DNA from 4 places in the Nonomuraea sp. CA-143628 genome. Region 1 is predicted to be linked to each of the others. Evidence: predicted binding sites of a transcription regulator. Region 1 holds the regulator's gene; each other region holds the start of a gene.
The links. The regulator LexA, encoded in region 1, represses DNA repair genes until DNA is damaged. The targets are predictions, from matches to a motif close to TCGAACANNTGTTCGA.

Region 2: a site for LexA is predicted at 3,019-3,034, ahead of ACQP2T_RS62065 (DUF5131 family protein). Genes of this name have one in related genera too.
Region 3: a site for LexA is predicted at 1,601-1,616, ahead of recA (recombinase RecA). Genes of this name have one in related genera too.
Region 4: a site for LexA is predicted at 2,824-2,839, ahead of ruvC (crossover junction endodeoxyribonuclease RuvC). Genes of this name have one in related genera too.

Annotation. Positions count from the first base shown of each region.
Region 1 is NZ_CP192072.1:3,484,417-3,489,606, reverse strand. Features, by position in the region: gene ACQP2T_RS16325 (hypothetical protein) at 624-878, shown strand; gene lexA (transcriptional repressor LexA) at 907-1,617, shown strand; gene ACQP2T_RS16315 (winged helix-turn-helix transcriptional regulator) at 2,170-2,817, opposite strand; gene ACQP2T_RS16310 (DUF4287 domain-containing protein) at 2,914-3,201, shown strand; gene ACQP2T_RS16305 (methyltransferase domain-containing protein) at 3,294-4,469, opposite strand; gene ACQP2T_RS16300 (radical SAM protein) at 4,466-5,190, opposite strand, start outside.
Region 2 is NZ_CP192072.1:13,528,733-13,533,922, forward strand. Features, by position in the region: gene ACQP2T_RS62050 (XRE family transcriptional regulator) at 1-236, shown strand, start outside; gene ACQP2T_RS62055 (NUDIX hydrolase) at 214-696, opposite strand; gene ACQP2T_RS62060 (three-Cys-motif partner protein TcmP) at 1,203-2,246, shown strand; gene ACQP2T_RS62065 (DUF5131 family protein) at 2,243-2,989, opposite strand; gene ACQP2T_RS62070 (hypothetical protein) at 4,704-5,190, shown strand, end outside.
Region 3 is NZ_CP192072.1:10,165,465-10,170,654, reverse strand. Features, by position in the region: partial or broken gene ACQP2T_RS46050 (RNA-guided endonuclease InsQ/TnpB family protein) at 420-764, shown strand; gene ACQP2T_RS46045 (SecDF P1 head subdomain-containing protein) at 872-1,384, opposite strand; gene recA (recombinase RecA) at 1,734-2,834, shown strand; gene recX (recombination regulator RecX) at 2,872-4,449, shown strand.
Region 4 is NZ_CP192072.1:5,224,587-5,229,776, reverse strand. Features, by position in the region: gene yajC (preprotein translocase subunit YajC) at 1-362, opposite strand, end outside; gene ruvB (Holliday junction branch migration DNA helicase RuvB) at 581-1,612, opposite strand; gene ruvA (Holliday junction branch migration protein RuvA) at 1,644-2,249, opposite strand; gene ruvC (crossover junction endodeoxyribonuclease RuvC) at 2,246-2,803, opposite strand; gene ACQP2T_RS23880 (GNAT family N-acetyltransferase) at 2,916-4,073, opposite strand; gene ACQP2T_RS23875 (carbohydrate ABC transporter permease) at 4,085-5,190, opposite strand, start outside.

The sequences.
Region 1 (5,190 bases):
GGCTGAGAGGCCCTCTGCCAGCCGATCCTCCCCCGGTACGTACGCCGCCTCCCCCCGGACGGCCCCCACTGCCGTATTCGGGACGACCCCCGCCCCCGCGCGCAGGCCGTGCTCCGCCTTCCCTGCCGATACGGCCTCCGTCTCCACCCTCGCGAATGCCCGCGCCCCCACTCCGCAGACGACCCGCACCCCCGACTCCGGAACGGGCCCCTCCCGCTATCCCGAGACGGCCTTCTGGTCCCGAAACAGCGGACCCCGGACCGGCGAACCCCGAACCACCGGATCCCGAACCGGCCGACGCCGGACCGCCAGGCCTCGGACCGGCCGACCCCGAATCGCCAGACGCCGAACCAGCAGACCCTGGACCAGCAGACCTCGGACCAACAGACGCCGATCCAACCGGCCCTGAACCGACGGACCCCGGAGCCCGGCTGTCGGAGCTGTCACGAGTATGCGGGCGTTCGCGACCTGGCCCGTTGGCATCCGGCCCGTCGGCATCCGGCCCGTCGGCATCTGGCCGGTTGGCGGAATCGCCGCCCCGACAACCGTCCCCTCGGTCGTCACCCGTGTTTCCGCCCTCTGCCACCGGCCGCCGGGTGGCGTCTGCCAGGAGGGTGAGTCGCTTGACGTCGTCGCTGGTCGCATCTGTGATGGTGGTCGCTCGCATGTGTGACCTCCCAGCCGTCCCGGCCCGAAAAAAAGACCCAATAAAGATCGGCAAATCGAACACGGTGTCGATCGAACTCCCGTACGATGTTGTACACCACGCTGCCAACAATTTCGAGGAAGACTCGAACAATTGTTTGAAGATGATCTTCAACAGCGATACGGTCGCTGTGTGCGACACGAAGACCACGGACCGGGAGATTCGCCGGTGAGGCGGGCCGCCGGGCGAGGAGGCAGATCATGAGCGATCGGGATGACGCCAACGGGGTCAGTGACCTCGCGGTGCGTCGGCGTGACTCCCTGGGCCTGACACCCAGGCAACGCAAGATCCTCGAGGTGATTCGCGACTCGGTCCAACAGCGGGGCTACCCGCCGTCCATGCGCGAGATCGGCGAGGCCGTGCAACTGACCAGCACGTCCAGCGTGTCGCACCAGCTGACGGCGTTGCAGCGCAAGGGCTACCTGAGACGCGACCCCCACCGGCCGCGCGCGCTCGAGGTGCGTCTGCCCGGCGAGCCCGTGCTCTGGGTCGATCCCGACGCCGCCAACGAGTCCGACTCTCCGGTGAGCAGGCCCACGGCCGCATACGTGCCGCTGGTCGGCCGGATCGCCGCCGGTGGGCCTATCCTCGCCGAGGAGAGCGTCGAAGACGTCTTCGCCCTGCCCAAGCAACTGGTCGGTGAAGGCACCCTCTTCCTCCTGCAGGTCGCCGGTGATTCGATGATCGACGCCGCCATCGCCGACGGCGACTGGGTCGTCGTCCGCCAGCAGCCGGTCGCGGAGAGCGGCGACATCGTGGCGGCCATGATCGAGGGCGAGGCCACGGTGAAGACGTTCAAGCGCAAGGACGGCCACGTCTGGCTGGTGCCCCACAACGCCAACTACGACCCGATCCCGGGCGACGAGGCCAGCGTCCTGGGCAAGGTCGTGGCAGTCCTCCGCCGCCTCTAGCACCACACGCATGACAGGGTGATGCGCCCGCCGTACGGCGTACGGCATCGGCGCCGTACACATGCGACGGGGGCATGGCAGGCAACACGCCTGCCATGCCCCCGTCCGCGCACCCCCAGAAGTACGGCCATCAGCCATGCGGCCAGAACGCCGGTCTCAGGACAGGAAACGGATGGCAGGCCGTCGGCCTCGGGGTCAAGGACTGGATCGTAGGCGGCCGGACCCCGCGACCGACTGCTGGCGGAAATCGGCGCACCAAAGAGAGATCTTGCCGACGTCATCAACGTGTCCGCTGGACTCCTGATAGCTATTAAGGTCCGATGGCGTTGCCGACACCCCGGAACCACGGGCCGACGCCGCACGGCTCCTGCGGGACGAGCGAGCCGCCCAGATCCCGCAAGCGCCTGGCGGAGATCCGCTTCCGCCTGCAGCATCCGCGCGGCCATCCCGCCAGCAGAAATCTCGTTGAATCACTTCCTGGACAGACCCGCGAGATCCTGAGGCTTCGAGGAAGGGATCAGGCCGGGGTGAACGGCATGGCCGGCCTGTTGATCAGAAGCGGAACATCTCGGCGAATCGACTGAGTAGCACGGGATCGCCTTCTACGCGCACGCTGCCGTCGTGGAGCACTTCGTTGGGGGCCTTGCTGCCACTCATCAGTTCGCGGATGGGGTGGCCGGTCAGCCGTTCGATGACGAGGTCGGGGGCGGGGTGCGGGCCGATGCCGACTGTGAGTATTCCATCGATGATCTGCAGGCGGAGCGTGTGATCGCCCATGCGGACCTCGTAGCCGACGGTGGCTCCTAGGGCGGCTTCCGGCCGGTACGTGGTACGGAAGGACATGGCGACTGATTCGGCGGTGACGAGCTCGCCTGGGCGAGGCTCGGCGAGCGTCCGCGCGCCCCAGCGGCCCAGCGCGATCAGCGCCGGCTCGAGGTCGCGTCCGTAGTCGGTGAGCTCGTAGACGACCGCACGTTCGGGATGCCGAAGGGCGCGACGGGTGGCCAGTCCCATCTCTTCGAGTTGTTTGAGGCGGGCCGAAAGGATGTTGGTCGGGATCGCGGGCAAGCCCCTGCGCAGGTCCGTGAAGCGCTGGGCCCCGGTGAGCAGGTTACGGATGATCAGCATGCTCCACCGTTCGCCGACCATCTCCATCGCGCGGGCCAGGCCGCAGAACTGTCCGTACTCCCGAGACGCCATGATGCAGATCTTATCCCATGATTCAGTTGACAGATCGTACTTGCAAAATACAAGCTTGCAGCTCGCAGGGCTTCCCCCACGGAATGGAGAGAACGCATGTCGTTCCAGGCATACCTCGACAACATCGAGGCCAAGACCGGACTGACTCCACGTGAGTTCATCGCTCTGGCGAAGGAGCGCGGCTTCGACGAGCCGTCCGTGAAAGCCGGAGTGATCACTGACTGGCTGAAGCAGGACTATGACCTCGGACGTGGACACGCGATGGCGTTGGTGCACGTGATCAAAAAGGGGCCGAAGATCGACGCCAAACACGTCGGCAGCTCGAGTTCCCATCGCGATGAGTCCGACACGCTATGGCTGGACGGCAAGAACAACCGACCCTGACGAGTTGACCCGGCAACTGCTACTCACCCACAGAATCAGGCCACCGGGTGGCTGCGGGCCATCACAAGGACTGGCCCGCAGCAGGGAATGGTCTATCGGATGGTGGCGGTCCACCGGCCACGCTTGAGCGTGATCACTCCCTCGGGATTGATGGCCGCCTGCGCGCCACGGATCGGCAGTTCCCCGAACGTCAGCCAGTGATCGCGCACCTGGTCCAGGAAGCCGTAAAGGCGGCGCTTCCCGCCCTGGTGGACGGTCACCTTGCCATCTCGCTCCTCGGCGCGGGCCCACGACCCATCCTCATGGCCCATGAGCGCAACCCGGTCGGGCTTGTCGTCGTAGGTGATGAAGCGGTGCTCGATGCCGGGCGCGACAAGTTCCAGCATCGTGCTGACGTCCCACGCGTTGACCACGTCCATCACCGGGAAAGGGCTGGATTCGACCTGCTCACCCTCCTCGGTGCGGGCGTGCTCGAGGGCGTCCCAGTTACGCGCCGGATAGTCGCTGCCGTGCCGGGTGCGCATGAACCCGGCGCGGTCCCACTCGACCCTGCCGGCCGCCCCTCCGTCCTGCTGCTTGTCGGCGGTGATGATCAGGCTCGTACCGATGATCGTGGTCACCAGCCGGCCGCCCGGCTTCAACGCGGCCAGCCAGCAGCGCGGGATCGGTTTGACGGCCACGGTGGCGATGATCCGGTCCCATTCTCCGGGCAGCGGGCCCGCCGTGGCGTCCGCGGTGAGGAGCTGCGGCCGGTAGCCGATCTCGTCCAGCCGCTTCTCGGCGGCCGCTGTGAGATACGGGTCCACGTCGATCGCCGTGACCCTCGGGTGGCCGAGCCGAGCGCACAGGAGAGCCGTGCCGTAGCCGGTGCCGGTGCCCACGTCCAGGACGGTAGACCGGCTGTCGATCGAGGCGTGCCGGAACATCTGTACGAGCAAGCCAGGCAGCGTGCTCGACGACGTCGGGGACCCTTGCAGGAGAGCGTCGGGCTTGGCGTGGTCGGCGTGGACGTCGCCCACTCGGGTGACGAGGGTCCAGTCGCGGTACGCGGCGGCCAGCCACCGATCGTGGTCACCGTCGCCGATGCGCGGTTGCCAGCCCTTGGACGTCTTCGCCCACCAACGGGGCACGAACGGGTGACGTTGGGTGTTGGCGACCAGAGCGCGCCATCGCGACCCGGGCGGGGCCACCGCGACGGCGAGCTGGCGAGCGTGGTCCTTCCAGGAGTCCATGAGCAAGTATTCACTCGCCGGGTTCGGGTCGTTCACTGGTTTCCCGCCTTGCGGAGGTTGACGGCGGGGATGGGCAGGAGCAGCGCGTTTCCCTCGCACTCTGTGGAGGCGGGCGGGCAGTCGTTGCCGTCGCTCGCCGGCGGGCACTCCGATATCGGCGCGCAAGGCGGTTCGTCACCGAGTCGGGGCACCAGCGGCAGCAGAGCGTTCCAGGCCGGGCCGTTGAGGATCTCGCCGATCGGTGTCTTGCGCACGTTCCCGGCTGGGGGCAGGAACCGCGACATGACGCACATGGTGACGTCCCCGTCCGGATTGACGGCGGCGCGGCCGTTGCCGCACTGGCCGCACAGTTCGGCACAAGTCGCCTCGATGCCCGTCCCCTCAGTGGCCCTGCCGATGCCGCGCATCCGATCGACCGGAGCGAGGTTCGGGACGCCGAGGGCCTTCATCTCAGCGTGGGCCTCGTAGGCGCGCTGGCCCTCAAACGTCTCGACGATCGCTACCTTGAGCGGGATGCCACATTCCAACGCCTTGACGATCGCCGCCCGGGTCCGCATGTGGGACCTGGGTTGGCGGGTGACCCTGTCGTGCAGCTCCGCCACGTCGCTGTAGTAGCTGGTCGCCAGCGTGACGCGAGGCTTGGCGTACAGCTCCCACATCGCGGGCGTGACGTGGTACAGGTTGGAGAACACCTGCAGCTCCAGGCCGGCGCGCAGAGCGTACTCGGCCAGCGGCAGGAAGTCGGGGTGCATGGTGG
Region 2 (5,190 bases), 3.7 Mb from region 1:
CCGGCACCGTCGAAGACCTCCGCTCCTCACTCGCCGGAATGGACGGCACCTACAACCGCGCCGAGGCAGGCGTCCGATGCGACCTCGGTCACGCCCTCCTGGCGGCCGGCGATCCCGAAGCCGCCCAACCGCACATCCACCGCGCCAAGCAACTGGCCACCATGACCGGCTCCCGTCGCCAGCGCCGCCGCATCGACGAGCTATCGCAGGCGGTCAACCGCGCCCTTGGCCGTTGAGCCGCTGCTGAGCCTGAAGCAGCCCGATCAACGTCCCCGACGTCCAGATGTCACCGCGGGCAATCATCGCGGGGATCTCCGACATCGGAACCCACTCGATCCGGTCGGCCTCCACCTCACCCTCCGGCTTACCGACCAACTCGGCCCCGCGCGCCAGGAACAGGATGTGCTCGGAATCGACCATGCCCGCCATCGGCTGATAGCTCACCAGACGCTCAACCTGCTTGGGCCGATATCCGGTCTCCTCTTCCACTTCGCGGATAGCCGTCTCCATGGGGTCCTCGCCGACCTCGATCAGACCGCCGGGTAGCTCCCATCCCCAGCGGTCGAACACGAACCGATGCCGCCACATCAGCAACACCCGATCCTGCTCATCCACCACCACGGCGATAGCAGCCCGATCCAGATGCACCACATGATGCTCGAACCGCTCCCCGCCAGGAATCTCCACATCGGCCATCCCCAACCGGATCCACCGGTTGTCGTAGATCAGCCGCTCCCCATGCACCACCCAGCGCGTCAGCCCAGCGTCATCAGCCACACCGCGAAGCTACCGGCCCACAACCCTGACGTACACGCACTTCCAAGTGACAGCCGAGATCGTTGCCGAATAACTCCTATGAAGATCAAGGGGCGGCGCTACGCCCGCTCGGTGGCCGGGCATGCGGCCTGGGGGCCGGTCCCGGCCGCCGACGGCCACGAGCCGCGAGAGCAGTCGAACTTAGCGAGCCCCATTACAGCCTCTGTGCCTAAATCCCACCGGATGCCGACTATCGGACGGTCCGAAATTTGCCCTCGCGCGCGGTTGACATATGCGAGCGAAGTGGACAAAGTTGGCTCGCTGCTATTCAACGTCGACTGAGCGTGAGACAGTATGCAGAGATTTCACCAGTTGGAGGCGATGTGCCAAAGGACTCCGACCCCTCAAAGTGGGACTGCCCCCCGCACACTAAGGCTAAGCACCAGATGCTTAGCCGCTATCTCGATGGATGGTTTCCCATCCTCTCCAGTTGGAACGGTCGAATCCTGTTCCTGGATGGCTTCGCCGGACGTGGTCGTTACAACGATGACAGTGAAGGCTCTCCCCTAATCTCGCTTCGGCGATTGATTGAACATCGACACTTTAAGAACATGCGGAATCGAGAGTTTGCCTTTCTCTTTATAGAGGCCGATGCAGACAACGCCGCCAACCTACAAAAGGAGATCGACTCTCTAAAAACCCAATACGCGCCTTGGCCGAGCAACATTAAGACGCATGTCGAAAACGACCGCTTCGACAAGGCCGCCGAGAGCATTATCGATGCCTTACGAGAGCAGAAGCGGAATCTGGCTCCAACATTCGCTTTCGTCGATCCCTTCGGCTATAGCGGCCTTCCGATGAACCTCCTGACCGATCTCCTGGCCTACCCGCGCACAGAGATCTTCGTCAATTTCATGGTCGGGCATGTGCAAAGATTCATTACTCGTGACGGCCAGGAGAATGCCATGCGCGGCCTCTTTGGCATGGATGTTCGGGACGTCCTTAACAGCTACACGGTAGATGCCGATCGGGTTGAACATCTGCGCGAAGTATACGTACGGCAGCTACGCGACCAAGTCGGCTTCAACTTCGTGCAGTCATTCGCAATGACAAACAACACTGGAAACATCGGCTACTACCTCTTCCACGGCACTCGCCACCAATTGGGCGTTAAGCTCATGAAGGATGCCATGTGGAAAGTGGACCCCGGATCTGGCTGTCAATTCTCCGATAGGCTCGCTGGCCAAGATGTGCTGTTCACCCTCGAACCGGATCTACGCCCCCTGAGCGAGGCGATTCTTCAACGGTTCACAGGTAGGCGGGGCGTGACCGTCTCAGAAGTCGAGTGGTACGCCATCTTGGAGACACCCTACCGCGAAACACACATCCGGCCAGTTCTAAGACCGCTGGAGAAAAGTGGTGCGATCCAGGTCAATCGTCCGCCCGGCAAACGACAGTTCACCGATGGCGTGACGATAGACTTCCCTTAGCTCGCTGCCACTAGCGGCATGTCGTCCCAGGTCCTCCCTTGCAATTGCCGCCCTCCGGCTTTAGGCGTTCGCCCTCCCCATTGCTTGAAGAAGAAGGGGACATCTGCCCGCTGACATTTAAGGCGAAGCTCTTCCACCCAATCAACGCTCATGGGACGGGCATTCTTACCGCTTTCGCCGCCTACGATCACCCAATGAATGCCATCAAGCGACAAGTCACTCAGAGGCCCCAACAACGGTTCGCATGAAAGAAATCTCACTGCCGCGGGAACCATCCGGAGGTCGTCTACACGGTCCAGAACGTCAGCATCTTCTATGGATGTTCCGATCCAGACGTTATCCGGCCATGAAAGCCGCGATGCAATCCGCTTCAGCCGCTTCGCTCTCTTGGTCAAGACTTGATAGGTATGCTGCGGCGTTGCAGCCATAACGTCGAATATCTGCTGAACAAACTCGATCGGAACTTGAGCGTGGAAGAGATCGCTCATTGAGTTCACAAATACTCGACGAGGCCTTTTCCAGGACAGCGGAAGCGAGAGGGCCTCAGGGTGGCAAGTGAGTCCGAATCCCGGCCCGCTCGTTTTAGGATTTCCATCGCGCTGATAGCGCGGTTGCCCCATGGCTTTGAGCCGAGCAGCAAGCGTCATGGCGTAGCAGTTATCGCACCCTCGCGATACCCGATCGCACCCTGTAGTGGGGTTCCAGGTCGCCTCAGTCCACTCAATGGCGCTACGGTCCCCCATGGCTCCTCCTTGATACGACCATATCTCATTCAAACAAAGTTTCGACAAATCAAGATAACAACTACATCACGCTTCGGCCTCTAGGAGTCCTCGCCGCTACTGCTGATGCAACAGAGGTGGCCAGGACGAACTTAGAGCAGTGCGTTAAGCAGGACATCGTGTTTCGGATACTCATTGCTGTTTCGCCCTCTGCCTACAGGCACTGCCCGTAGGCCGGGTTCTCATCCACCGCACGCAATACTTGGCTTGACCTGCGATCACTGGTCGTCTAGGCAGGAGATCCATCTGCCCTACGATCGCCATGTGGTGGCTGGGCTGCGTAGAGGGCCGGGGGCGATCGCCGCGCTGGGACTTCGTTCCTCAGTCCTAGCGCACCGGGTTGGCTAGCGAGCGTCGCACTTACATTCCCCGCTGAGCATGGCCAAACCCCTCGCTGCCGAGTGTCCTGGTCGAATCCGCCGAGCCGAGGGCGCCAGCCCCTCTGACGGGGTTCCGCCGCAACTTCCCGCCGTGCATATACATGCAAATGATCACGGTTTGCATCGTGATGAGGCAAGGTCATGGCATAGGTGGAAGGCTATATCTCAGCCGCAACGGTCACGCGCGGTAAAACTGTTGGCAGTTGGGACGGCGCTCACGATCACTCGTCGGCGGGCATCCGCCGAAAGGACTGAGGCGATGGACGGTCCAGAGCCTTATTTCTCAAGCCTGACCCACCGAGCAAGTGCGACGTGACGCCCCACACCAGCTACATCTCCCCTGGCTCTACAAGGTGTGATCTGTCATCGAGGTCGACCACCATCTCCCCCAGGAAGTAGGCACCGCAGTTGCGGCAGAAGGCCTCTTCCGCCGCACCGTCAACGACGAGCTGTCCGCTCGAACCTGGGTAGCCGAGGTACCACTGTCCGTCCACCATGACCATCAGTTGCGGCCACCGCGGCTCACAGGAGCACAACGTGTTCTTCGGCTCTCGCGCCCACTCGAACGGGGGTGGCGTATCTGGTTCGAGGACGAAGTTGCCCGGGTAGGTCGCGCCACACTCGCCGCACCAGGCCGATCGGTCACCGAGTGAGGTCAACAAGCTGCCGCGATCGTCCGGTAAGCACGGCATGGTATAGCCGTTCATTTCCGTCACAAGACCAGGCCATTGTGGCCGGCAGTGGCACGACGACTTACGAGTCTTGAACAGTCTCATCGAATACGCTCCCTGCTTCGATCTTAAGGCGATGAGCCTACGCAGGTTGTACAACCTTCCGGTCTCCGCCCTCGAACACCGGCTTTCTGGGTTGCACGACAAGGCCGCTAAGAGCGACTCAGGACGGACCGCGCAGGGGCGTCGACCTGATTCGAACATGATCGTGACAAGCATTGCGTTGTCAGTAGCTGAGGCTGACCGGCTCTTCCCGTCGCCGTCGCCCAGGACAAGCCGACCCGACCGAGAACTCTCCCCTGACGGGCTGGAACGACGGTGACAGTAAGGGCCGGCAGGAGAGGTGCGTGCGTCCGCACGGTGAAGTGACCGTCGCCAATCTTGCTGGCAGACGTGCGGCGCACCCGCGCGGCTTGCCGCAGAGGCCCGGCCCGAAATCCACCAGCTGGCTATGGACAGTGCACTCACCTGAACCGAGTCGTGGAAATGTCGGTCACATGCTCTACCGTGTCCGTCTGCCGAGAAGTTGACCATGTTGGCAAAGATCAGGACAGGAGCACTTGCGTGGGCATCTTCTATGAGTACTACCGTGCCGCGGACCGTGCCGCGGCGGCTGTCCAGCCAGAGCATTCCCGTGTGATCGCCGACGCAACTCGCGGGGTTCCGGAGTTCGATGTGGTGGAGACCAAATGGATCGACCCTGAAGTGATCCTGGGGCAGCTCGTGGCGTTTGCCAGCGAAGTGGATTTCTCTGTGGGCCTGGTCGAGACCGTGGATTTGTACCCGCCCCCGGAGGGCGCCCCGCGAAGTGCCGAGGAGTGGGATGCCCTGCCGGAAGACTCTCCTTATATGGAAGGCCCAGGCATCGTGGAACTGCCGGTGCACATGCGCGACGTGCTCGCCGCCGTCGACGACGCACGCCTGCCGACGCTGGCAGAGCAATGGGCAGCCATCGAGGAGTTCTCGAACTTCACCGACGATGACGCGGGGTACACGCTGTCCCTCATCACGGATCTTGTCGGCCTGGCACGTCGAGCGGGAGAAAACGACC
Region 3 (5,190 bases), 6.7 Mb from region 1:
GCGGAGGCCAACCCGCGTGAACATCACTTGACGGGGTCTGGAGGTTACGCGGCGGCGTCTATGAGGATCCGCACAAGAGCGTCCACACCCGCGTGATCGTCCGCTGGGTGTCGGAGCAGAGAGGCCCTCGGAAGGGCGGGCCTTCAGGGGCCTGCGCTGCCCAGTACACGCTCCGGATCGTCCAGCCAGATCCGCTGGCCCTCCGGCGTGACGGTGATGCCGTACCGCCGCTGGCTCGGCTCGCCCCAGGCGACCCACTGGGCGTACGCCTGGACGACCTCGTCCCACACCGGCCGGTCGCCGACCTGTTGAATGCCGTGGTCCGCGCTCCCCGGCCACCAGGTGGCTCGGCACCGACGACATGCGAGCGCGCGGAATGTACCGCGTCGTCGCCGCTCTGGCCGCCTTCCACGCCAACAGAACGCACCAGCCAAGGGATCGCCCTGGAAGACCTGCAGGGCATCCGGGACCGGGTACGGCTTCGCAAGCCCCAGCGGGTCACGCTGCATTCCTGGAGCTTCCACCAACTGGGAGCGTTCATCGGCTACAAGGCGGCCCGAGCTGGGGTCGCGCTCATCCACGTCGACCCGGCTTTCACCTCCCAGCGGTGCTCCTCGTGCGGGCATGTGGACCGCAAGAACCGGCTCGATCAAGCCTCTTTCTGCTGTACGTCGTGCGGCTTCGCTGAGCACGCCGACGTCAACGCAGCCCGCAACATCGCCACACGCGGCGTTACGGGCTGGGCAGTGAGTCACGCTGCCTGACGCGGACCAGACCGTCGAAGCCATCGACGGCGAGGAGCTGCAAGCTCGGTCGCTTACAGCCGAGAAGCTGACAGCGCGTGATCACATAGGTCGGCGGAAGGCGTCGGTCAGTTAGGCCCGCCGGCCAGCCGTCTTGCCAGGTCGGTGGCGTCCTTCCGGGTGAAGGCGCCACTGATCTCCAGCTCGGGCCCAGAAATCGGCTGTGTGATGGTCGGCGCGGTGATCGCTTTGCCGTCGATGACGATGGCGAGTTGGTTCCGTGGGGCGGGCAACTGGTACAGGGCCGATGTCAGCGCGGCGAACTTGGCACTGTCGGAGTTGTTGAGCGTGACTTGGACTACCCAGGTCGTCCCCCCGGACAAGCCGGCTGTCGCCTTCTCTGCTCTGATGCCGGTCATGCCCTGGCCGAGCTTGTAACACGAGGTGCCGTCGAGAGCGCCCACCGTACCCGCGGCGCAGGGAATGGAGGACATCTCAAGTACGGGCAGCAGCGCAAAAGATGTCGCGTGTGGCTCAGATCGGGGCGCTCCGGTCATCGTTGTGAGCACTCTGGCCGTCGTGAAGATGATGACGGCTGCCAGCCCAAGAGTGACGATCGTTCCCGCGACAATGGTGATCACATGAACGCGCCTCACAGAACCCCTCCCACAAGGAGCCATCCCCTCTCGTCTGATCGTCAGGGAGTTCTCCACCTACGCTCGTGACGACTGGAGGCTCTCGGCCAAACCATGGCCGCATGAACCTTATGGTCATCAACTTCCAGTAGCAACGGTCAGCCTTCGATGACAGGGGGCAGGAGCCGTTGCGTGGGGTATTAGCGCGTGTTCCTGCTGTGATCGAACAGCCGTTCGGCTAGGATGTAGTCCGCCGGGCCACGCGCCCTCCCAGCGACGACTCCGCAAAACTGTCGGTGGCAGGCCGTAGCTTTCACTCGACTGATCGGACCACAACCCTCCAGGGGGAGTTCCCATGGCTATCAACGACCGCGAGAAGGCCCTCGAGACCGCCCTCGCTCAGATCGAGAGGCAGTTCGGCAAGGGCTCCGTCATGCGCCTCGGCGACGACGCCCGAGCCCCCATCGAGGTGATCCCCACGGGTTCGATCTCCCTGGATGTCGCGCTGGGCATCGGAGGGTTGCCGCGTGGCCGGATCGTCGAGGTCTACGGCCCGGAGTCCTCGGGTAAGACCACGATCGCCCTGCACGCGGTGGCCAACGCCCAGCGCGCGGGCGGCATCGCGGCGTTCATCGACGCCGAGCACGCCCTCGACCCCGAATACGCCAAGAAGCTCGGCGTCGACACCGACGCCCTGCTCGTCTCCCAGCCCGACACGGGTGAGCAGGCGCTCGAGATCGCCGACATGCTGATCAGGTCGGGCGCCGTCGACATCATCGTCATCGACTCGGTGGCCGCCCTGGTCCCCAAGGCCGAGATCGAGGGCGAGATGGGCGACAGCCACGTCGGCCTCCAGGCCCGCCTGATGTCCCAGGCCCTGCGCAAGGTCGCCGGCGCGCTCAGCAACACCGGCACCACCGCCATCTTCATCAACCAGCTCCGCGAGAAGATCGGCGTCATGTTCGGCTCGCCCGAGACCACGACCGGCGGTAAGGCGCTCAAGTTCTACGCCTCGGTCCGTCTCGACATCCGCCGCATCGAGACGCTCAAGGACGGCACGGAGGCGGTCGGCAACCGCACGCGGGTCAAGGTCGTCAAGAACAAGATGGCCCCGCCCTTCCGGGTCGCCGACTTCGACATCCTCTACGGCGTGGGCGTCTCCCGCGAGGGCGGCCTCATCGACATGGGCGTCGAGCACGGCTTCGTCCGCAAGTCCGGCGCCTGGTACACCTACGAGGGCGACCAGCTCGGCCAGGGCAAGGAGAATGCCCGCAACTTCCTGAAGAACCACCCCGACATGGCCAACGAGATCGAGAAGAAGATCAAGGACAAGCTCGGCGTCGGCCCCCGCCTGGACGCCCCCGCCGAGGCACCCGCGGCCCCGGCCGCCCCAGCCGCCGCTCCCTCGGGCCGCGGCGCCAAGGCCGCCGCCACGCCGAAGCCCGGTGACGTCTGATCGGTCGCCGCATGAGTGACTCTGATCGGTCGTCGGAATGAGTGACACGGACCCGTCGCAGGCGCCCCACCCCCATGACTGGGGCGCCTGGCCAGACCTCCCCACCCCGCCTCCGGGCCGCCGCCGCAACTCCAGCGCCAGCCTCTCTCCGCGGTCATCAACCCCGGAGGACACCTGGCCCTCCGGGTCCTCCTCGGACGACTCACCCCGAGGCCGGAAACCATCCCGGAGGAAACGGTCCAACGGGAGGGTGCCCGGCGGCGACTCGTCTGGTGGGAGGCTGCCTGGCGGTGAGCTGTCTGGCGGGGAACTGCTCGGCACCGAACCGTCCGGTAGGAAGTCGTTCGGTGGGAGGTCGTCCAGTGGGAGGCTGTCTGGGGGTGAACCATCAGGTGGGCTACCCGGTGGCGAACCGTCAGGTGGCAAGCTGACCGGTAGCGAACTGTCCGGTGGGAAGATGTCTGGCGCTGCACTATCCAGTGGAAAGTCGTCCGGCGGGGAGCCGTCGGCAGGGTGGCCCTCGCTCAGCGAATGGCGCCAACGGTCCCGCCCTCCGGCCGACCCACCCGCGACCGACCCACCTTCGGCCCAGCCCGCTCACGCACCTACTGAGCCGAACTCCGAGTTGGGCGCAGCGTCGACCGATGAGTCGTCCGGTGATTCGGGCAGCGAGTCGGGCGGCGGACAGAACGATGAGCGGCTCTCAACCGCGCCCCAAGAAACCGTCTGGCCGCCTGCCCAGGATCACTCACCGCCCAGCGCAGGCAGGGCGTCTCCCTGGGGCCAGGACGTGCCTCCGCCTGCCCAAGGCACTTCATCGTCCACTGCGGACAACCCCTCTCCCCGAGGCGCCATGCCGTTCTCCCAGGACGGGCTGTCGTCCGGTGCGGGCACCGACAGCGGTCAGTTCGAGGGCGGTTCCTATACCGGTGGCCAGGCCGAGGATGATCCGTACCAAGATGATCCGTACCAGGGTGGCCGACGTGGGGAGAGGCGTTCCGGTAGAGGACGGCGATCAGGTGGGCGGGGTGGGAAGGGGGCACGTTCGGCGGGCTCTCGGGGGCGTGGTGGGTGGCTTCCCGACGGGCCCGATGAGGGGTCGGCCGCCGCTGCTGCTCCCCACGCCGACCCTGAGTCGGTGGCTCGGGCCATCTGCCTCCGTCTGCTCACGATGGCTCCCAAGACGCGAGCCCAACTGGCCGAGGCGCTCCGTAAGCGTGACGTACCGGATGAAGCCGCGGAGGCGGTCCTCGATCGCTTCTCCGAGCTGGGCTTGATCAATGACGAGGCATTCGCCGAAGCCTGGGTCGACTCCCGCCACCACGGTCGTGGGCTCGCCAAACGCGCTCTGGCCGCGGAGCTTCGCCACCGCGGCGTCGACTCCGAGACCGTCAACGAGGCCGTGGACCGCCTTGAGCCCGACCAGGAGCTCGAAACGGCGCGCCGCCTCGTCGAACGGAAGCTGTCCTCCACCCGTGGTCTCGACCCCCAGGTCCGAACTCGCCGCCTCGCCGGGATGCTGGCCAGAAAGGGGTACGCCCCGGGACTGGCCTTTCGCGTCATCCGCGAGGCACTGGAGACGGAGGGCGTCGAGATCGAGGACGACTTCTCCTGACCTCCACGCGGCCCTGCCCGCACCGGATCACACCCCCACGAGTTCCGTCTGCTGCCAGGCCGCCCCGTCTGCTGTGTCCGCTCCGCTCCGCCCGCTCCGCTCCGCCCGCTCCGCCCGCTCCGGCCTTTCCGCTGGGCGCCTCCTGGGCTGGTTCGGCGGCTCGGCTCGGCCGGTTCTTTCGGTAAGGGGCGCGTGGTTCTGTTCCAGGGCTGAGCAGTCCGTAGACGAGTGGCCCACACCACCCGCTCGGCGTTCAGACCCCGCCCCAGGTTGTTCCGTCCTGTCGGGCAGGGGTGCTTGGGGCGTCTCGGTACAGGTGCCTGGCCTGTGCCGGTGGGGGCTGCTGCGTCTCTTCCGGTACGGAGTGCCGAGCCTGGGCCAGCGGTGGTCCTGTTTCCGGGTGGGGCTGGGGCTCGGTGGGAAGGCGTGCGTAGTTGCGCGTGGAGCGGCATTTCGGGGCAGAAGCGGGAAATCTGCCTCAATGAAGAGATGCAAGCCCTTAAGACACGCTTGATGACTCGTTTGCTTGCTCGTGACTTGTTCGACGCATAACCTCGACGGCAGCGAGGAGTTACTCCGCGCAGTGCGGATTGCCATACCGGTGATTGACGGACGAACGAGCTCGGTGGATCGAGGCAGGCGAGGTGTCGGCTACCCCAGTCGACGCCCGGTCAGTCTTGGTTGGATATCGGTCGTGGTGAAGATGCCGATTGGGCGATCAGCGCCGCGCATGTGACCCCT
Region 4 (5,190 bases), 1.7 Mb from region 1:
CGGGGAGTGTCGTCCTTGTCGTCGTCGCCCTTGACTACCTCGTGGCCGGCCGTGTCGTCCGCGACGGGCTCGTCGGCGAGAGGCTCGTCGGCCGGAGCGTCTCCGGGAGTGACGACACGCCCGATGGCGGCCTTCACCCATCGGGTCTCGATCCCGGGGGCGACCTCGAGAATCACGTCCTCATTGTCCACCGCGACCACCGTTCCGAACAGGCCGGTGGTGGTCATGACACGGGCACCCGGAGCCAATGAGTTCTGCATGGCGGTCGCTTCTTGCTGGCGCTTGCGCTGGGGACGGATCAGCAAGAAGTAGAACACCACCACCAGAAGGATCAGCGGCAGGATGCTTCCGAGTTGTCCCATGTTCATAAGGGGCGACCTTCCATTGTCGTACAAGAAGTTGACACCGGCCTCGCGCCGGAAATTCCGTGCGTAGCCTCGGGGCCGCGCCGCTCAGCCCGTCAGCCTACACAGCCAGCCAAGCCACGGAGTGTAGGCGCTTGTTGCGAAACGCGGCAACGAAGCAGCGTTTCGGCGCGCGGGGAAGTTCCCATATTGAAACGGTTGCAACCGTTCTGTGATCAGTCGAAAAGTGTCGCTCCGAATGCGTCGGGTGGCGGAGTCATCCCGAGGTGGTGCCACGCCGCGGCGGTGGCGACCCGGCCGCGCGGGGTCCTGGCCAGCAGTCCTTGGCGTACGAGGAAGGGTTCGGCCACCACTTCGACCGTCTCCGGCTCCTCGCCGACGGCCACCGCGAGCGTCGACAGGCCGACGGGGCCGCCGCCGAACTTGCGCAGCAGCACCCCGAGCACCGCGCGGTCGAGCCGGTCGAGCCCTTCGGGGTCGACTTCGTACAGGTTGAGGGCCGCGGAGGCGATGTCGCGGTCGATGACGCCTTCCGTGCGCACGTCGGCGAAGTCGCGGACCCGGCGCAGCAGGCGGTTGGCGATGCGGGGCGTGCCGCGCGAGCGCCTGGCGATCTCGTGCGCCCCCTCGCCCGGCAGCGTCACCTCGAGCAGCCTGGCCGAGCGGTAAAGGACCCGCTCCAGCTCCTCGACCTCGTAGAAGTCCATGTGCGCGGTGAAGCCGAACCGGTCGCGCAGCGGCGCGGGCAGCAGACCGGCCCTGGTGGTGGCGCCGACCAGGGTGAACGGCGCGATGTCGAGCGGGATCGCGGTGGCGCCGGGGCCCTTGCCGACGATGATGTCGACCCGGAAGTCCTCCATCGCGAGGTAGAGCATCTCCTCCGCGGGGCGGGCCATTCGGTGGATCTCGTCGATGAACAGCACCTCGCCCTCGGCCAGCGTCGACAGGATGGCCGCGAGGTCACCGGCCCGCTCCAGGGCCGGCCCTGAGGTGATGCGGAGCGGAGCGCTCAACTCGGCTGCGATGATCATAGCCAGTGTCGTCTTGCCCAGACCCGGCGAACCACTCATCAGCACATGATCCGGCGGCCGATTGCGCCGCATGGCGCTCTCCAGCACCAGCGACAGCTGCTCCCGCACCCGCGCCTGGCCGATGAACTCGCTCAGCCGCTTGGGCCGCAGTGCCGCCTCGATCTGCAGCTCGTCGCCCTCGGCGTCGGGCGAGACGAGATCACGTTCAAGGCTCACGCCTGGACCTCCCCGCTCATCACCGCACCGCTCATCGCGCGCTGCTCAGCGTTCGCAGGGCGGCCTTGAGCAGGACGGCGATCTGCGGATCGTCGCCCGCCTCCGGCTCGACCGCGGCGATGGCCTCGTCGGCGTCCTTGCCGGAGTAGCCCAGCCCGACCAGGCCCGAGTGGACCTGGTCGCGCCAGGCCGCCGCCCGCCGGTCGCCGTTGAGGGCCGCGTCGAGCGCCTCGTCGGGCGTGCCGAGCCGGTCCTTGAGCTCCAGCACGATGCGCTGGGCGCCTTTGGGGCCGATGCCCGGCACCTTGGTGAGCGCCTTGAGGTCGGCCGAGGCCACGGCGACGCGCAGCGCGTTGGGCGTGTGGACGGCGAGCATGGCCAGCGCCACCTTGGGGCCGACGCCGCTGGCCGTCTGGAGCAGCTCGAAGACGGTGCGCTCGTCGGCGGTGGCGAAGCCGTAGAGGGTGAGCGACTCCTCCCGCACCACCAGCGACGTGGCCAGCCGCGCCTCCTCGCCCACTCTGAGCGCGGCGAGGGTGGCGGGTGTGCAGTGGGTGAGGATGCCGACCCCGCCGACCTCGATCACCGCGCCGTAGGGGGTGATCGCCGTCACCTGCCCGGCCACGGACGCGATCACAGCGCCACGTCCTTCCCTGTCGTACGGCCCCGGGCCGTGCGGCTCTGGGCCCTTGCCACGGCCTCGGCCAGCTTGTGCTGGGCGCCGCCGCGCCACACGTGGCAGATGGCCAGGGCGAGCGCGTCGGCGGCGTCGGCGGGCCTGGGCATCTCGCTGAGCCGCAGGAGGCGGGTCACCATGGCGCCGATCTGCTTCTTGTCGGCGGTGCCGCTGCCGGTGATGGCGGCCTTGACCTCGGACGGGGTGTGGAGCGCGACGGGCAGGCCGCGCCTGGCCGCGCACAGGACCGCGATGCCCGCCGCCTGGGCGGTGCCCATGACCGTGCGGACGTTGTGCTGGCTGAACACCCGCTCGACCGCCACCGCGTCGGGGCGCACGTCGTCGAGCCACTGCTCGATGCCGGCCTCGATGCCGACCAGCCGGGTGCCCAGCTCCTCGTCGGCGCCGGTGCGCACCACGCCGACGGCCACCAAGGACAGCGGCGCGCCCGGCCGCCCCTCGACCGCGCCAAGGCCGCACCGGGTCAGCCCCGGATCGACGCCCATCACCCGCACCGGCCTGCCTCCCCGCGCCGCCGAACATCTGTTCGGCACGAGACTCTACCTCGGCTGACGTGCCCGCGCATCGGGAAACGCCCGCGAGCATGGGCGGACGTGGCCGGGGCGGTCAGAAGTAGTCCAGCATGTACGGCTTGGCGGCGAAGACGGTGTCCAGCAGCTCGTCGTAGCGCTCGTGCCCGGACATGAGGCCGCCGCGCCGCAGCGTGGCCGCCGGGATCCCCGCGTACAGGGCGGACAGGCCGTTGATCGACAGCACCGCCCCGGCCTCCCCCGAGTCCCCGAGCGGCGTGGCGGCCCCGCAGCCGCCGGAGAACTCCAGCCGCCAGCGCCCCGTGTTGCCCGCCCGCAGCCGGTCGGTCACCTCGACGACCACCTCGCCCGCGACGGCGGCCGGGTATCCCCTGCGCTCCACGGCGGCCGCCACGTCGAGGACGCGGAACATCCACCGCACCTGCTTGATGCGCTCCGTGGACCGCTCACGCAGCAGCCACAGCACCGGGTCGTCGGGCGCGACGTTGGCGGTGACGTGCTCGGCCATCGACGACGCGCTGCCCACCAGCGACCACAGCGCCCTGGCGGTCTCCTCGGACTCGGCGACGAGGTTGTCGACCTCGATGTCCGGGCCGGCCCAGCGGTAGACGACGTAGCCGTCCGGCGCCAGATAGAGGAAATCGTCCTCCTGGCCGAGCCGCAGCGCCCAGGTGCGCTCGTCCCAGGAGATGGGGCCGGAGGCGCGCGCGGCGCCGTATGCCCGCCGCAGCACCGAGACCACCTCGGCCGCGTCGCCGGGACCCATCCTGCGCAGCTCGACCCGGCCGCTCGGCGGGATCGTCCGCAGCGCCTCGGCCGGGAGCGTGACGCGGTGCTGGGCTCCCGCGTGTTCGTAGCCGGCCGAGCGGTAGAGCGGCGTGGTGGCCGGATAGAGCGCGGACACGGCATCGCCGAACGCCACGGCCCGCTCCACGGTGGCCTGCGTGAGCCGGCCGCCGACGCCCTTGCCGCGATCCTCCGGGCTGACGGTGACGGCCGCGACCCCGGCCAGCGGCTGCGGCTTGCCGTGCCACCACTGGGTGAACGGGCGCAGCCGCGAGGACGCGACCAGCCTGGGCCCGTCGAACATGCCCAGCAGGCGGCCTTCGGCCAGCGCCGGCAGCGCCGCCTGGCGCCAGGGCTCCCGCTCGGCGGCCGGGATCAGGCCGAAGGCGCGCTGGCGGAGGTCGAGAACGGCGTCGAGGTCGTCGGAGGTCACATCACGGATGTCCACGGTCCCACAATTTACGCAGGTGAGGCATCCGCCCGCGAACGGCCCACGGTGATGGCGAGCCGGTCGAGGTAGAGCAGCTGCGCGGCGACGATCCCGATCAGGGCGACCGCGACCACGGCCAGCGGCGTGGCCAGGCCGACGTCGGGCGGGGCCGAGGTGTAGCCGCTCGTCCGGGTGAGCAGCTCGACCGGCGCGGTGGCCAGGCCGGGGTCCTGGGCGACCAGCAGGGGCCACAGGAGGTCCTGGCCGTTCACGAGCGTGACGGCCAGGACGAGGATGCCGGCCATGGGGAGTGAGGGCAGGACCACGCCGCTCAGGAAGTCCTTGCCGGCACGCGCGGCCAGCCCCTTGCACAGCAGCGTCAGGATCAGCAGGGCGGGCACGCTGACCAGCACCGGCTGGACGAGGGCGATGAAGGAGTCGATCAGGCTCATGCCGCGGATGGTGCGCCAGCCGGCCAGGCTCAGCGGGCCCATCCCGACGAACAGCCAGGGGGCGAACACCAGCAGCAGCCACTCGCTCCTGCGGCCCAGCGGCCGCAGCCCGCCGATGCCGAGGGCCCCGAGGTAGGCGACGCCCACCGACACCAGCGCGCCGATCAGGGCGGGCGCCCAGGTGTTGAGGACCGTGCGCCACCCGGACGGGGCCGCGGATCCCGGCTGGGCGGGCGCCAGCAGCGCCGACAGCCACGGCCAGGTCAAGGCGAGCCCGACGGCGGTGACGAGCACCAGCGCCACCACGCCGACGATCACCTTGGCTCCGGAGCCGGCGCGTACGACGGCCTGATCCGGGGTCGCCCCGCGGGGCTCGATCGTGATGCGCATGCCGCTCGCCGCCGCCACGCAGACCGCGCCGATCCCCAGGAGGCCCAGGACCAGCCCCATGACGGTAGCCACCGTGGCGCCCAGCCCGATCCTGCCCACCATGAAGGTGTAGGTGTACTGGACGAGGCTCAGCGTCTGCGTGGACCCGTTGGGGCCGCCGTGCGTCATGGTCAGCCCGATCGCGAACGTCTGCAGCCCGGCGGCGACCATCGCCAGGGCGACGAGCCCGCCCACGGCCAGCATGGCCGGTGAGACCGTGCCACCGCGCAGCGCGGGCAGGAACGCCATCGTCG